Regions from separate parts of the Sphingomonas sp. SORGH_AS_0879 genome, predicted to be linked through region 1. Evidence: predicted binding sites of a transcription regulator. Region 1 holds the regulator's gene; the other holds the start of a gene.
The links. The regulator LexA, encoded in region 1, represses DNA repair genes until DNA is damaged. The targets are predictions, from matches to a motif close to GTTCCNCNCTTGTTCT.
Positions count from the first base shown of each region.

Region 2: the regulator LexA is predicted to act here: its motif matches at 4,857-4,872, upstream of uvrA (excinuclease ABC subunit UvrA).

Region 1 covers NZ_JAUTBJ010000002.1:1,767,375-1,774,742, forward strand. The annotation lists gene QE379_RS09140 (ComEC/Rec2 family competence protein) at 1-1,757, shown strand, start outside; gene lexA (transcriptional repressor LexA) at 1,748-2,437, opposite strand; gene glp (gephyrin-like molybdotransferase Glp) at 2,493-3,677, opposite strand; gene moaC (cyclic pyranopterin monophosphate synthase MoaC) at 3,736-4,203, opposite strand; gene trpC (indole-3-glycerol phosphate synthase TrpC) at 4,200-4,976, opposite strand; gene trpD (anthranilate phosphoribosyltransferase) at 4,973-5,968, opposite strand; gene QE379_RS09170 (aminodeoxychorismate/anthranilate synthase component II) at 5,965-6,579, opposite strand; gene QE379_RS09175 (hypothetical protein) at 6,777-7,211, shown strand.
Region 2 covers NZ_JAUTBJ010000002.1:1,001,733-1,009,100, reverse strand. The annotation lists gene QE379_RS05450 (cell wall hydrolase) at 1-655, shown strand, start outside; gene QE379_RS05445 (hypothetical protein) at 643-966, opposite strand; gene QE379_RS05440 (glycine zipper 2TM domain-containing protein) at 1,206-1,607, opposite strand; gene uvrA (excinuclease ABC subunit UvrA) at 1,949-4,849, opposite strand; gene QE379_RS05430 (S10 family peptidase) at 5,041-6,549, shown strand; gene QE379_RS05425 (Xaa-Pro peptidase family protein) at 6,740-7,368, shown strand, end outside.

The DNA.
Region 1 (7,368 bases):
TGGCGGCACGGCGGGTCGTGCGGCTGATGCTGCATCCGCTGGCCGCGCGCGACGGTCGGGGACGCGCATTGACCTTGCCGCCGCGCATCCGGGTTTCCTTGGCGGAGGAGGATGCGATCGATGGTTTGGGCGCGGGCGCGCGGGTGAGCTTGCGGGCCCGGTTAATGCCGCCTGCGGGTCCGGTCGCGCCGGGCGGCCATGACTTTGCGCGAGCCGCCTGGTTCCAGGGGATCGGCGCGACCGGGCGTGGCTTCGCACGAGTTACGCTGTTGCGCCCGTCTCCGGAGGCCATGGGGCTTAGGCAGCGTCTGTCGGCGCGAATCACGGCACGGATCACGGGCAGCGAGGGTGGTATCGCGGCGGCGCTCGCCACCGGGGATGTGGGCGCGATCGATGATTCGGATGCGGAGGCGATGCGCCGGGCTGGGCTCGCCCATCTGTTGTCGGTCAGTGGCCTGCATATCACCGCCGTGGTGGGGATCGTCATGGTCCTGACGGTGCGGCTCTTGGCGTTATGGCCGTGGCTGGCGTTGCGGGTCCGTTTGCCTTTGCTGGGGGCGGCGGCGGGGGCGGTCGGGGCGATCGGCTATACCTGGCTGACCGGGGCGGAGGTGCCGACGATCCGGTCCTGCGTCGCGGCGATGCTGGTGCTCGCGGCACTCGCGCTGGGGCGGGAGGCGATGACCCTGCGGCTGGTAGCGGCTGGCGCGTTGATCGTTCTGCTCTTCCGGCCCGAGGCGCTGATGGGGCCGAGCTTCCAGCTTTCCTTCGCGGCGATCACCGCCATCGTGGCGCTGCACGATCATCCCGCGATGCGGCGCTGGTTCGGGCCGCATCCAGACTGGCGGTGGTCGGCGCTCCGCCATCTGGCGGCGCTGCTGGTGACCGGACTGGTGGTCGAGGCGGCGTTGATGCCGATCGCGATCTTCCATTTCCATAAGGCCGGGCTCTACGGCGCGATGGCGAATATCATCGCCATCCCCTGGACCACCTTCGTCGCGATGCCGCTGGAGATGATCGCGCTGTTGCTCGAGCCATTGGGGGTGGCCGGACCCTTCTGGTGGCTGCTGGGGCGGTCGCTGGGCCTGCTGCTGGCGCTGGCGCACCATGTCGCCGCAATGCCCGGCGCGGTCGTCGCGCTACCGGTCGCACCGGACTGGGCCTTTGCGGCGGCGGTGGGCGGGGGGCTTTGGATTGCGCTGTGGCGGACCCGGTGGCGGTGGCTGGGTCTGCCGATGCTCGCCCTGGGCTTCGCCGCGATGCTGCTCGCCCCGACGCCCGACCTGATCGTCACGGGGGACGGCCGTCATGTCGCGGTGGTGAGCGGCAAGGGCGTCGCCCTGCTGCGCGACCGGGCGGGCGATTATATGCGCTCGGCTCTGTCGGAAATGGGAGGGGCCGACGGGGAACCGCAGGCGCTCGCCGATCGACCCGGTGCACGATGCGGGCCGGATATATGCGTCACACGGATCGCGCGCGACGGCAAGGTCTGGCGGATCGCAGCGACCCGGAGCGGCTATGCGGTGCCCTGGCGTGACCTAGTTGCGCTATGCCAGCGCATGGACATCGTCATCGCCGACCGCCGCTTGCCGCCCGATTGCCGTCCGCGCTGGTTGAAGCTCGATGCGCCAGCTTTGCGACGGACGGGCGGAGTGACGATCCGGCTCGGGCCGCCGCAGGTCGATATGGTGCACCGACCGGGCGATCGTCACCCCTGGATCGAGGCGGCGACAGCGGCCCGTCCGGCTCAGTCGTAGCGGCGGAGGATACCCGACAGCCTGCCCTGCACCCGAACTTGTGCGGGGGCGTAACGCTGGGGATCATAAGCGCGGTTGGCCGGATCGAGCCGGACCATCGAACCCTCGCGACGGAAATATTTAAGCGTCGCTTCGGCATCGTCGATCAGTGCGACGACGATCTGGCCGTCGCGCGCCACATCGGTCCGGCGGATCAGCGCATAGTCGCCATCGAGAATCCCCGCCTCGACCATCGAATCGCCCGAAACCTCCAGAGCATAATGCTCGCCCGATCCCAGCAGCGCGGCGGGCACGGCCAGGGTCGAGCTACCTTCGAACGCCTCGATGGGGAGGCCGGCGGCGATCCGGCCATGCAGCGGGATTTCGACCACGTCATTGGCGGGTTCCGCCACGGGGCGGAGCGAGGGGCCACGGACAGCATCCGAGGTCGCCGCCGGTGCCGAAGCCGCCAGGGGCTTTTCAGGCCGATCGGGCATCCGCAACACCTCCAGCGCGCGGGCGCGGTTGGGCAGGCGGCGGATGAAATGGCGTTCCTCCAGCGCGGAGATCAGGCGGTGGACGCCCGACTTGGACTTGAGGTCCAGCGCCTCCTTCATCTCCTCGAAGGACGGCGACACGCCGGTTTCCTTCAAACGGTCATTGATGAAGCAGACAAGCTCATGCTGCTTTGCGGTGAGCATCGCGATCCTCCGTCCAGAACAGACGTGGAACTTATATGGAACGTTTGGGCTTGCGTCAAGCGAGCATCAGGATTTCCGCCGAGTCGCCCGCCCGAGCCGCCGGGGCGTGCGGCGGGCGGATCACCAGGCAGGTCGAACGCGCCAGGGTCAGCAGCATCGAGCTGTCCTGGATCGCCGCCGCAAGGACCCGCCCGTCGATCATCGCCGCGCGCAGATAGTCGATGCGCGGCCCGTTGGCGGGCAGATCCTCTCCCAGGATCGCGGGAATCGGCGTAGGGAAGGGGGCTGCCGCGCCCGCCATGTGCGCGATCAGGGGACGAACGAACAGGGTCGCGGTGACGAAGGCCGAAACCGGGTTGCCGGGCAGGCTGAGCACCACTGTTTCACCCAGTCGCCCCGCCATCATCGGCTTGCCGGGGCGCAGGGCGATGCGCCAGAAATCGATGCTCCCCCCGGCGGCCTTCAACGCGGGCTGGACCAGGTCATGGTCGCCTACCGACGCCCCGCCGGTCGTGACCAGCAGATCGGCCTCCACCCCCGCGAAAGCGTCACGCAGCCGCTCCAACTTGTCGGGCAGGATACCCAGATCGATGATGTCGACCGGCAGGTCGGCGAGCATCGCGGCCAGCATCACGCCGTTCGATTCGGGCAGGGCATCGGGGTTGCCGAGCCCTGGCGGCACGAGTTCGTCCCCGGTCGCGGCAATGGCGACGCGGATGCGCGGGCGGACGGGCAGAGTGCCATGCCCCCCCGTCGCCGCCACCGCGATGCGGGCGGGGGTCAGGCGCTGTCCGGCGGCGATCAGCCGGTCGCCCGCCGTGAAATCCAGTCCCCGCCGCCGGACGTTGCGCCCGCGATGCGCGGGGCCTTCGCCGGTCAGGGTCAGCGTCGCGCCGTCACGGCCCGCTTCTTCCTGGATCAGCACCGTGTCGGCTCCGGGGGGCAGCGCCGCCCCGGTGAAGATGCGGGTGGCCTGGCCCGGTTCGATCGCATGGGGAAAGGGCCGCCCCGCCGCACTCTCGCCGATGACGGTCCATGGTCCCGGCATATCGGCGAAGCGGATCGCATAGCCGTCCATCGCCGACAGGTCGCTCGCCGGTTGGGTTCGTATCGCCGCTATGTCGCGCGCGGCCCAGCGACCGGCGGCCTCGCGCAAGGGCAGTTCGACGATCGGACGCTCGGTGGCAAGGGAGAGCAGGCGCTGCTGGGCTTCGGCGACGGGTAGAAGAATGACGGTCACTCCTGTTAGCCCAAGGACGCTTCGACGGCGATCCGCGTTCCCGGCCGCGTCCCCGGCGTCAGGCGCGCCAGTCGCCGGATTTGCCGCCGGTCTTCGACAACAGGCGAATGTCGCCGATCGCCATGCGCTTATCCAACGCCTTGGCCATGTCATAGACGGTCAGCAGCGTCACCGACACCGCCGCCAGCGCCTCCATCTCCACGCCCGTCTGCCCCGCCGTCGCGGCGGTGGCGGTGGCGGTGACGCCCTCGGCATCCAGCACGAGGTCGATCTCGACCTTGCTCAGCGGCAGGGGGTGGCACAGCGGGATGAGGTCACTCGTCTTCTTGGCGGCCATGATGCCCGCGACCCGCGCCACGGCCAGCACATCGCCCTTCTGAACGCCGCCCGCTCGAATCGCGGCGGCGGCCTCGGGCGACATGGTGATGCGTCCTTGCGCCACCGCCTGCCGGGCGGTCACCGACTTGGCGCCGACATCGACCATCCGCGCCGATCCGCTGTCGTCCAGATGGGTAAGGCCGCTCATCCGATCAGCGCGCGGGTCGCCGCCTCGACATCATGTTCGCGCATCAGGGCTTCGCCGATCAGGAAGCAATGGATGCCATGCTCGGCCATCGCGTCGAGATCGGCGCGGGTCGTCAGGCCGCTTTCGGCGACGAAGGTGCAACCCTGCGGCGCGCGCCCGACCAGTTCATAGGTGCGCTGGAAATCGACCGAAAAGTCGCGCAGGTCACGATTGTTCACGCCGATCAACCGAGACTTGAGCCGGGCGGCCCGCTCCATCTCGGCGGCGTCGTGGACCTCGACCAGCGCATCCATCCCGCATTCGATGGCGGCGGCCTCGATCTCCTGCATCTGCGTATCGTCGAGCGCCGCGACGATGATCAGGATCGCATCGGCCCCCAGCGCGCGAGATTCATGGACCTGCCACGGATCGACCATGAAGTCCTTGCGCAGCACCGGGATCGACACCGCCGCGCGCGCCTGTTCCAGATAGGCGTCCGCCCCCTGGAACCAGCGTTCGTCGGTCAGCACCGACAGGCAGGCGGCACCCCCGGCCTCATAGGCGCGGGCATGGGCGGGGGGATCGAAATCGGCGCGGATCAGGCCCTTGGACGGGCTGGCCTTCTTCACCTCGGCGATCAGCGCATGGCCGGTCTTGGCGTCCAGCGCGGCGCGAAAGCCTCGGGGCGCGGAGACGGTCTCGATCTTGGCGTCGAGATCGGCGAGCGACATCGTCGCCTTGCGCGCGGCGACATCGGCGCGCTTGGTTTCCAGGATGCGGTCGAGCATCGTCATCGGTAGGCAATCCATCGATCGAGAAGCGCTGCGGCATCACCCGTATCGATCGCGCGAGCAGCGGCCACGGCCCCTTGGGACAGGTCGGCGCTATGCCCGGCGACCAGCAGGGCCGCGGCGGCGTTGAGGAGAACGGCGTCGCGATACGCGCCCGGCTCTCCGGCGAGAAGACGGCGAAGCGCTTCGGCATTGTGCCGCGCGTCGCCGCCACGGATGGCGGTGATGGGATGGCGGGGCAGGCCAGCATCCTCCGGCGAGATCGTGGCGGGCGCGTCGATGCCGCCCACCGACACCGCGATGCTGGGCCCCGCACCCGACAGTTCGTCAAGGCCCTCTTCGCCCGACACGACCAGCGCGGCCTCCGCGCCGAGCTGCTCCAGCGCCTCGGCATAGACCGTCGCATAATCCGGCCGGGCGATGCCGATGAGCTGACGCCCGACATGCGCGGGATTGGCGAGCGGGCCCATCAGGTTGAAGATCGTCCGCCGCCCGATCCGCCGCCGGATCGGGGTGATCCGCGCCATGGCGGGATGGTGGTTGGCGGCGAAGAGGAAGGCGATGCCGATATCGGCCAGGCTCGCCTGCGCCACCTGTCCGGCGCGCTCCATGTCGAGGCCCAGCACCTCCAGCGTGTCCGCCGCGCCCGCTTTGGACGAGGCCGCGCGGTTGCCGTGCTTGGCGACCGGCACGCCCAGCGCCGCGACGACCAGCGACACGGCGGTCGAGACGTTGAGCGTGTGATGCCCGTCGCCGCCCGTGCCGCACACATCGATGGTGCCGGGCGGGGCTTCGATCGGGATCAGCCTTTGCCGCATGGCGCGGGCCGCCTCGGCGATCTCGATCGAGGTCTCGCCGCGCTCGGCCAGCCGGATCAGGAAGTCGGCGGTCGCTTCGTCATCCGCACGCCCGTCGAGAATGTCGGAAAAGGCGACGTTGGCCGTCTCGCGCGACAGCGGGCTGACGGGATCGGGGAGCAGCGAGACGGTGGTCACGCCGCACGCTCGACCGGGGGACGAAGCCGTTCGGGCAGGTCGTGCGCGACGCCCGCCTCGCGCAGGAAATTGGCGAGCATCGCATGGCCATATTCGGTGGCGATGCTCTCGGGGTGGAACTGGACCCCGTGGATCGGCAGCGTCGCATGTCGAAAGCCCATCACCGTCCCATCCTCGGCCCGCGCATTGACGACCAGGCTGTCGGGCACGTCGTTGACGATCAGCGAGTGATAGCGGGTGGCGGTGAAGGGCGAGGGCAGGCCCCGGAACAGCCCAGTCCCGTCATGATGGACGGGCGACGTCTTGCCATGCATCAGCCCGCCGCGCTGCACCAGCCCGCCGAAATGCTGGCCGATCGCCTGATGGCCCAGGCACACGCCCAGCAACGGGCGGCCCGCATCGGCGGCGGCGGCGACCAAGTCCAGGCTGACGCCCGCCTCGGTCGGCGTGCAGGGGCCGGGAGAGATGAGAAAGGCTTGCGCCCCCGACGACAGCGCTTGGCCCGCCGAGATCGCGTCGTTGCGGACCACCTCCACCTCGCTGCCCAATTCCTGAAGATAATGGACGAGGTTCCAGGTGAAGCTGTCGTAATTGTCGACGACCAGGATCATGGGGACCGCCATAGCCGATCGTGCGGGCGGTGCAACGCCTGCTTGACGCAATCGATATGTCGGGCGGTATGTCGGGCCCGGACGGACCGGACGACGCATGGCCGCAATTTCGCCCGAAAGACGCCGTTAGGGCGAACCGTTCAGCGTGGAGCCATGCGCCGCGTTCGACGTTGATGTCTCAAAGGAGTCCCGTTGCCATGGTCCGAGCCGCCCTGATTGCCGCCCTCTTGCTGACCCCGGGCGCTGCCTTCGCGCAACAGGCGACGCAGGACCAACAGGCCGCGACCGGCCAGCCGCCCAAGCGGGTGCGGCAGGTGACGCTGACCGGCGATCAGAAATGCCCGGAAAGCACCGCCGAGGAAGTGGTGGTCTGCGGCCGCGACGACGAACCCTATCGCATCCCCAAGGGCCTGCGCGACGACAAGCCGATCCCGGCGCAGAACCAGAGCTGGGTCAACCGCGCCGCGACGATGGACCAGGTCGGGCGTGTCGCGGGCGGCATCCCCGACACCTGCTCGCCCGTCGGCACGGGCGGGCAGAGCGGATGCAGCATGACCTGGAACCGCCAGTTCGCCGACGAACGTCGTGCCCGCCGCGCGGAACAGACCCCGCCGGCTGCCGACGGGAATTGAGGCGGTCGTCGCCCCTGACGCCATGACTTGAAGTCGAAACGCCTCGGCGAAGGCCGGGGTCTGGAGTCGATCGGGATTCATTTTCACGCGAAGACGCGAAGACACGAAGAATGTGTTCGCGCGGAGGCGCGGAGAACGCAGAGTGGTTGAGCCCGAG
Region 2 (7,368 bases), 770 kb from region 1:
CGTGCTGAACCGAGCCCGCCATCCCGCCTTTCCGGGCACGGTCTGCGGCGTCGTCTATCAGGGGGTGGAGCGGGCGCATTGCCAGTTCAGCTTCGTCTGCGACGGTGCCCTGGCGCGTGCCCCGGCCGTGTCCGGCTGGGCGCGGGCGGCGCGGATCGCGGCAGCGGCCTTGTCGGGCGGCGTCTTCGCCCCGGTCGGGCTCGCCACCCATTATCACACTTTCGCGGTCGCCCCGCCCTGGAACCGGGCAATGGTGATGACCGATATGGTCGGCGCGCACCTGTTCCATCGCTGGAAGGGATATTGGGGCACGGCGGCGGCGATGAATCGGACCTATCGTGGCGGGGAGGTGCTGCCCAGCCTGCCGGTGGCGGGCGGGACACCTGCGGCCGCGAGCGAGATGCCGGTCGCCAATGCCTTGCCCGTTCCCCCACTGCCGACCGCCTCCGCCAGCCCCGCTGCGGCCCCCGCCCCGCGCGACACGCGGAACGCGCCACCGCCGGTATCGGCGAGCGGCGCGGTCATCAGCGAGCGGCTGGCCCGGTCGGGCGAGATACTCGACAAGTGGAAGGACAGCGGCCGTCCGATCGAACGGCCGGACGGACCGCGCCCGGCAATGCCCGGCGCAGCCCCCGTCACCGATCAGCGACGATAGTTGCGGTCGTTCTTCTCGAACCGGACCTGACGGGTCAGCACTGCATAGCGACGGTCGAGGTCGTTGCGCTCCGGCGCGCTCAGCCCGCCACCCGACCGGCGATAGCGATATTCGAGCTGGCTCAGATCATGCAACTGCGTGCGCAGACGCACCGCCTCGCGCCGGTTCAGCGCGCCCGAGCGGATGCCCTGATCGATCCGCGACTGAAGCTGGCCCTGCCGCTGGGCGATCGGGGTCCAGCGCTGCGCATCGGCGACCGACGGAACCGCGATCGTGGCGAACCCCAAGCCTGCGAGGATCATGGCCTTCATGACGTTACTCCTATTACAAAGCGGGCGAATACCGGCCCGATCCCCTCTATGGGGAGGGATGATCGCAAAGCTGTCCCAGAGACCTGACGATTATGTCACCAAGTGTCGCAACCCGTGACGCTTCGTTCATCTTCGCATCGACCGCGCGGGGTCGCCCGACTTTCCGATACGCCCCCTCCCCCAAGGAGAGGGCGTCGGGAACGGCCTTCTCGTCCGGCTATGCGGACACGGCGTCATTGTCAGCGGCAGCGGACATTGTTCCGCTCGATGGCCCGGCCGGCCAGCGCGCCGCCGGCGGCGCCGAGCAGCGTGCCCAGCGTCTGCGATCCGCCCGAGGTGATCGCCGCGCCCAGCGCGCCGCCTGCGATGCCGCCGACGATCAGGCCGGTGGTGCCGTCATTGCGGCGGCAATAATAGCGCCCGTCCTGACCGACATAGACGCGGTCGTTGCGGCCCAACCGCCGTTCGCGATAGCGCTGGTTGTCGACATAATAGCGGTCGGCATAATAGCCGCCATAAGCAGGGTCGGGACGGTTATAGTCATAGGCGTAGCGCGGCCCGCCATAACCGCCGCCGCCATAGGTCGAGCAGCCCGAAACCAGGGTCGCGGCCGCCACCAGGCCGAGTGTCAGTGCACGCATCGCATCCTCCCTTATGAATGATGCGGGACAATCGTTTCGAGCACGGAAAAGTTGCGATGTGTTGGGGAGGTGTTGGTCGAGATGGGGCGTGCACTTCGACTCCGCTCAGTACGAACGGGGTAGGTGGCTAAGCCCCTGCCAATTCCCCCCTACCTCCGTTCAACCTGAGCGAAGTCGAAGGCCAAGGGGATCCGCCAGAACGCACCCCAATCCCCCCCGACACGGGGAGGTGGCAGGCCGAAGGCCTGACGGAGGGGGGGGCTTCCACGTAGGACGTCCTTTGCGGAGAGCCCCCTCCACCACCGCTTCGCGGCGGTCCCCCTCCCCGTACCGGGGAGGATTTACTCAGCCGCCTGCGCCTGTCCCTTGTCGAGCAGGGGCTTGAGGTATTTGCCGGTGAAGCTGCGCGGTTCCGCCGCGACGACTTCGGGCGTGCCGACGGCGACGATCTCGCCCCCCTTGACGCCGCCTTCGGGGCCGAGGTCGATCAGCCAGTCGGCGGTCTTGATGACATCGAGATTATGCTCGATCACCACCACCGTATTGCCCTGTTCGACCAGCGCATGGAGCACTTCGAGCAGTTTGCGCACATCCTCGAAATGCAGGCCCGTGGTCGGCTCGTCGAGGATGTAGAGCGTGTTGCCCGTCGCCCGGCGCGACAATTCCTTGGCCAGCTTCACCCGTTGCGCCTCGCCGCCCGACAGGGTCGTCGCCTGCTGCCCGACCTTGACATAGCCGAGCCCCACCTCGACCAGCATCGCCATCTTGTCGCGGATCGGCGGCACCGCCTGGAAGAACTCGGCCGCATCCTCGACCGTCATGTCGAGCACATCGGCGATCGAGTGGCCCTTGAACTTCACCTCCAGCGTCTCGCGATTGTAGCGCGCGCCGTGGCACACGTCGCAGGTCACATAGACATCCGGAAGGAAGTGCATCTCGATCTTGAGCACACCGTCGCCCTGGCACGCCTCGCACCGGCCGCCCTTGACGTTGAAGCTGAACCGGCCGGGCTTGTAGCCGCGCGCCTGCGCCTCGGGCAGCCCCGCGAACCAGTCGCGGATTTGCGTGAACGCACCCGTATAGGTCGCCGGGTTGGAACGCGGGGTGCGGCCGATCGGCGACTGGTCGATATCGATCACCTTGTCGAGATGCTCCAGCCCGGTGATCTTCTCATGCTTGCCCGCCAGGATGCGTGCGCCGTTCAGCGTGCGCGCGGCGGCGGCATAGAGCGTGTCGATGGTGAAGCTCGACTTGCCCGAGCCCGAGACGCCGGTGATGCAGGTGAAGGTGCCCAGCGGGATGCTCGCCGTCACGCCTTGCAAATTGTTGGCGGTCGCCTTGTGCACGGTCAGCTTCTTGCCCGAACCCTTGCGCCGCTTGGCCGGGACCGCGATCTCGCGCGTGCCGTTCAGGTAGTCGGCGGTCACGCTGGTCTTGGACTTGAGCAACTGCTTGAGCGTGCCATGCGCGACGATCTGGCCGCCATGCACGCCCGCGCCCGGCCCCATGTCGATGACATAGTCGGCGGTGCGGATCGCATCCTCGTCATGCTCGACCACCAGCACGGTGTTGCCCAGGTCGCGCAACCGCCGCAGAGTCGCCAGCAGCATGTCGTTGTCGCGCTGGTGAAGCCCGATGGATGGCTCGTCCAGCACGTAGAGCACGCCCGACAGCCCCGAGCCGATCTGCGACGCCAGGCGGATGCGCTGGCTCTCGCCACCCGACAGCGTGCCGCTGGTCCGGTCGAGGTTCAGGTAATCCAGCCCGACATTGTTGAGGAAGCCCAGCCGCTCGACGATCTCCTTCAGGATCGGCTGCGCGATGGCCCGCTGCTGGTCGGTCAGATGTTCGGGCAGGCCGGTGAAGAAGGCCAGCGCATCGACCACCGACAGGCGGGTGGCATAGCTGATGTCCTGCATCGCGATCTTGACCGCCAGCGCCTCGGGCTTCAGGCGCGCGCCGTGACAGACTTCGCAGGGTTGCGACGACTGATAGTTGGCCAGTTCCTCGCGCATCCAGGCGCTCTCGGTCTGGAGCATCCGGCGGTTGAGATTGCCGATCACGCCCTCGAACGGCTTCTTAACGTCATAGGACTTCTTGCCGTCGATGAAGGTCAGCGTGACCGCCTTGCCCTTCGTCCCGTACAGGATCGCGTCACGGACCTTCTCGTCCAGATCCTTCCACGGCGTCTCCAGCGAAAAGCCGAACTCGCGCGCCAGGCTGCCCAGCACTTGCATATAATAGGGGCTGGGCGGGTTGGACTTGGCCCAGGGCACCACCGCGCCCTTCTTGATCGACAGTTCGTGATTGGGGACGACCAGATCCTCGTCGAAGATCAGCTTCTCGCCCAGCCCGTCACAGGCCGGACACGCCCCCTGCGGCGCGTTGAACGAGAAGAGGCGCGGCTCGATCTCCGAAATGGTGAAGCCGCTGATCGGGCAGGCGAACTTTTCGGAGAAGACGATTCGGCCATCGGGGGCATTGTTGCCCAGCACGACGGACTTGGGCGTCGCGGGCTCGACCGGATCGGCGGGATCGACATAGGCGAGGCCGTCCGCCAGCTTGAGCGCGGTTTCGAAACTGTCGGCCAGGCGCGTGGCGATATCCTCGCGCACCACCAGGCGATCGACCACCACCTCGATGTCATGCTTGAACTTCTTGTCCAGCGCGGGGGCTTCATCGATCTCATGGAGCTGGCCGTCGATACGAACGCGGGTGAAGCCCGCCTTCTGCCACTCGGCCATTTCCTTGCGATATTCGCCCTTGCGCCCGCGCACCACGGGGGCGAGCAGGTACAGGCGCGTCCCCTCGGGCAGCGTCATCACCCGGTCGACCATCTGGCTGACCGTCTGCGCGGCGATCGGCTCGCCGGTCGCGGGGCTATAGGGAATGCCGACCCGCGCCCAGAGCAGGCGCATATAGTCGTAGATTTCGGTGACGGTCGCCACGGTCGAGCGTGGATTGCGGCTGGTCGTCTTCTGCTCGATCGAGATGGCCGGCGACAGTCCCTCGATATGGTCGACGTCCGGCTTCTGCATCATCTCCAGGAACTGGCGCGCATAGGCGGACAGCGATTCGACATAGCGCCGCTGCCCCTCGGCATAGATGGTGTCGAAGGCGAGGCTGGACTTGCCCGACCCCGACAGGCCGGTGATGACCGTCAGCGTGTCACGGGGAATGTCGATATCGACATCCTTGAGATTATGCTCGCGCGCGCCGCGGACGGAAATCTTGGTCAGCATAGGGCGGGTTCTACTTCTGTTCCGGGAGAAATGCCAGAGGCGAGATAGGTTGCGGTGCGGTGTATTTCGAGAGCCGAGGCTTGCGGTAACGTGCGACAATCGCCCATGATCCCCGGCGGAGCGCGGGGATTGCACGTCCCGGACGCTTCATGTGATATAGTATCACATATTGCTCGTGGAGACGTTCCATCTTGTCGAAGACCCTGCACCTGTCCGCGCTGTTGCTGCTCGCCGCCACTGCCGCCGCCCCGGCCACCGCGCAAAAGGCCGAGAAGACCGAAACCAAGACGACGACAGAGAAGAAGGACGACGACGCCAGGCGCCCGCCCCTGCCCGACGACAAGACGATCAGCCAGACCGCACGGATCGGCGGCAAGCTGATCAGCTACAAGGCGACCATCGGCAAGATCGCGGTACGCGACGACAAGGGCAAGGAGATCGGGCAGGTCGTCTATACCGCCTATACCGTGCCCGGCGGCGATGTCCGGCGGCCCGTCACCTTCGCGTTCAACGGCGGCCCCGGTGCAGCCTCGGTCTATCTGAATCTCGGCGCGGTGGGGCCGAAGCATGTCCAGTTCGGCGCACAGGGCGATGCGCCGTCCGACTCGCCGGTCACCACCGACAATGCCAATAGCTGGCTGGACTTTACCGACCTGGTCTTCATCGATCCGATCGGCACCGGCTTCAGCCGCAGCCTGGTGGACGAGGCAGAGACCAAGAAGGCCTTCTACGCCAACGACCCGGACATCAAATATCTGTCCAAGGTCGTCTATGACTGGCTGGTCAAGGAAGGGCGGTTGCGCTCGCCCAAATATGTCATGGGCGAAAGCTATGGCGGATACCGGGCACCGCGTATCGCCTATGAACTGCAATCGCAGATCGGGGTGGGCGTCAACGGCATCGTGATGGTGTCGCCCTATCTCGACCCCGCCTCGGGCGATGACGCGACCGCCTTGTCGCCCTTGCCCTGGATGATCGATCTGCCCTCGATGGCGGCGGCGCAACTGGAGCGGCAGGGCAAGCTGACTCCCGAGGCGATGGCGGGGGTCGAGGCCTATGCGCGCGGCGATTACCTGCGTGACCTGATGCGCGGGCGGTCGGACACCCAGGCGGTCGAGCGGCTGGTGAGCCGCGTCACCGAACTGACCGGGCTCGACCCGGTGCTGGTCCGCAAGCTGGGCGGACGGGTCGATACGCGGACCTACCTGCGCGAAATCCACCGCAACGATTCGACCATCGGCAGCATCTACGACTCCAATGTCACCGCCTTCGACCCCTTCCCCTGGTCGTCGCAGCAGCGGTCCAACGACCCGCTGCTCGACTCGCTGATCGCGCCGACGACGAGCGCGATGGTCGATTTCGTCACGCGTGAAGTGGGCTGGAAGACCGACGCCCGCTATCATGCCCTGTCCTATGAGGTGAACAGCGCCTGGGATCGCGGCAAGCCCGAGGATGCGCCCGTCACCGACCTGCGCAAGGCGATCGCCAACGATCCGAAGATGAAGGTGATGATCGTCCATGGCTGGGACGACCTGTCCTGCCCCTATTTCGCGTCGCGGCTGATCGTCGACCAGATGCCCAGCTATGGCGTGGCGCAGCGGGTGCAGTTGAACGTCTATCCGGGCGGGCACATGTTCTACAGCCGGTCGGACAGCGGTGCCGCGTTCCGGCGGGATGCGATGGCGATGTATGGGGGGTAAGTACCCTGTCCCCAACGCCCGTTCAGCCTGAGCGCAGTCGAAGGCCACGCTATAGCTTCGCGGCGGGGCGTGTGCTTCGACTTCGCTCAGCACGAACGGAGGGTGGGAATTGGGAATGCCGTCGCTCCGACTGGCATCCCGTGCCAACCCACGCTACACGCGAAACCGTATACGAAACGGAGTGAGTAGCATGGCAGGCATGATCGGCGGATCGACGGCGGAGCGCGAACTGGCGAGCCTGTCGCCTTGGGCGAACCCCGCGCCCGTCATCACCGCCGATGAGCGCGCCTGGCGGATGGACCGCGCGCGCGAACTGACGGCACGGATGGGGGGCGACGCCATCCTGATCGGCGCGGGCGCGAGCCTCCGCTACTTCACCGGCGTCGCCTGGGGTGCGACCGAACGACTGGTGGCGATGCTGCTGCCGGTCAAGGGCGATCCGATCTTCATCTGCCCGGCGTTTGAATTGGGCTCGTTCGAGGCGAGCCTGAGCATCCCCGCCACCGATATCCGCCTGTGGGAAGAGGATGAAAGCCCCTCCGCGCTGGTCGCCGATGCGCTGAACGGCGCGAAGACGCTGGCGATCGACCCGGCGCTGGCCTTCCTGTTCGTCGACCGCATCCGCGAGGCCGCACCGGGTGTGGCGCTGGTCAGCGGCGCGCCGGTGGTCGATGGCTGTCGCTCGATCAAGTCGCCCGCCGAGATCGCGCTGATGCAACAGGCGATGGACATGACGCTGGAGGTCCATCGCCGCGCCGCCCGCATCCTGCATGAGGGCATTCGCGCGTCCGAAGTGATCCGCTTCATCGACCAGGCGCA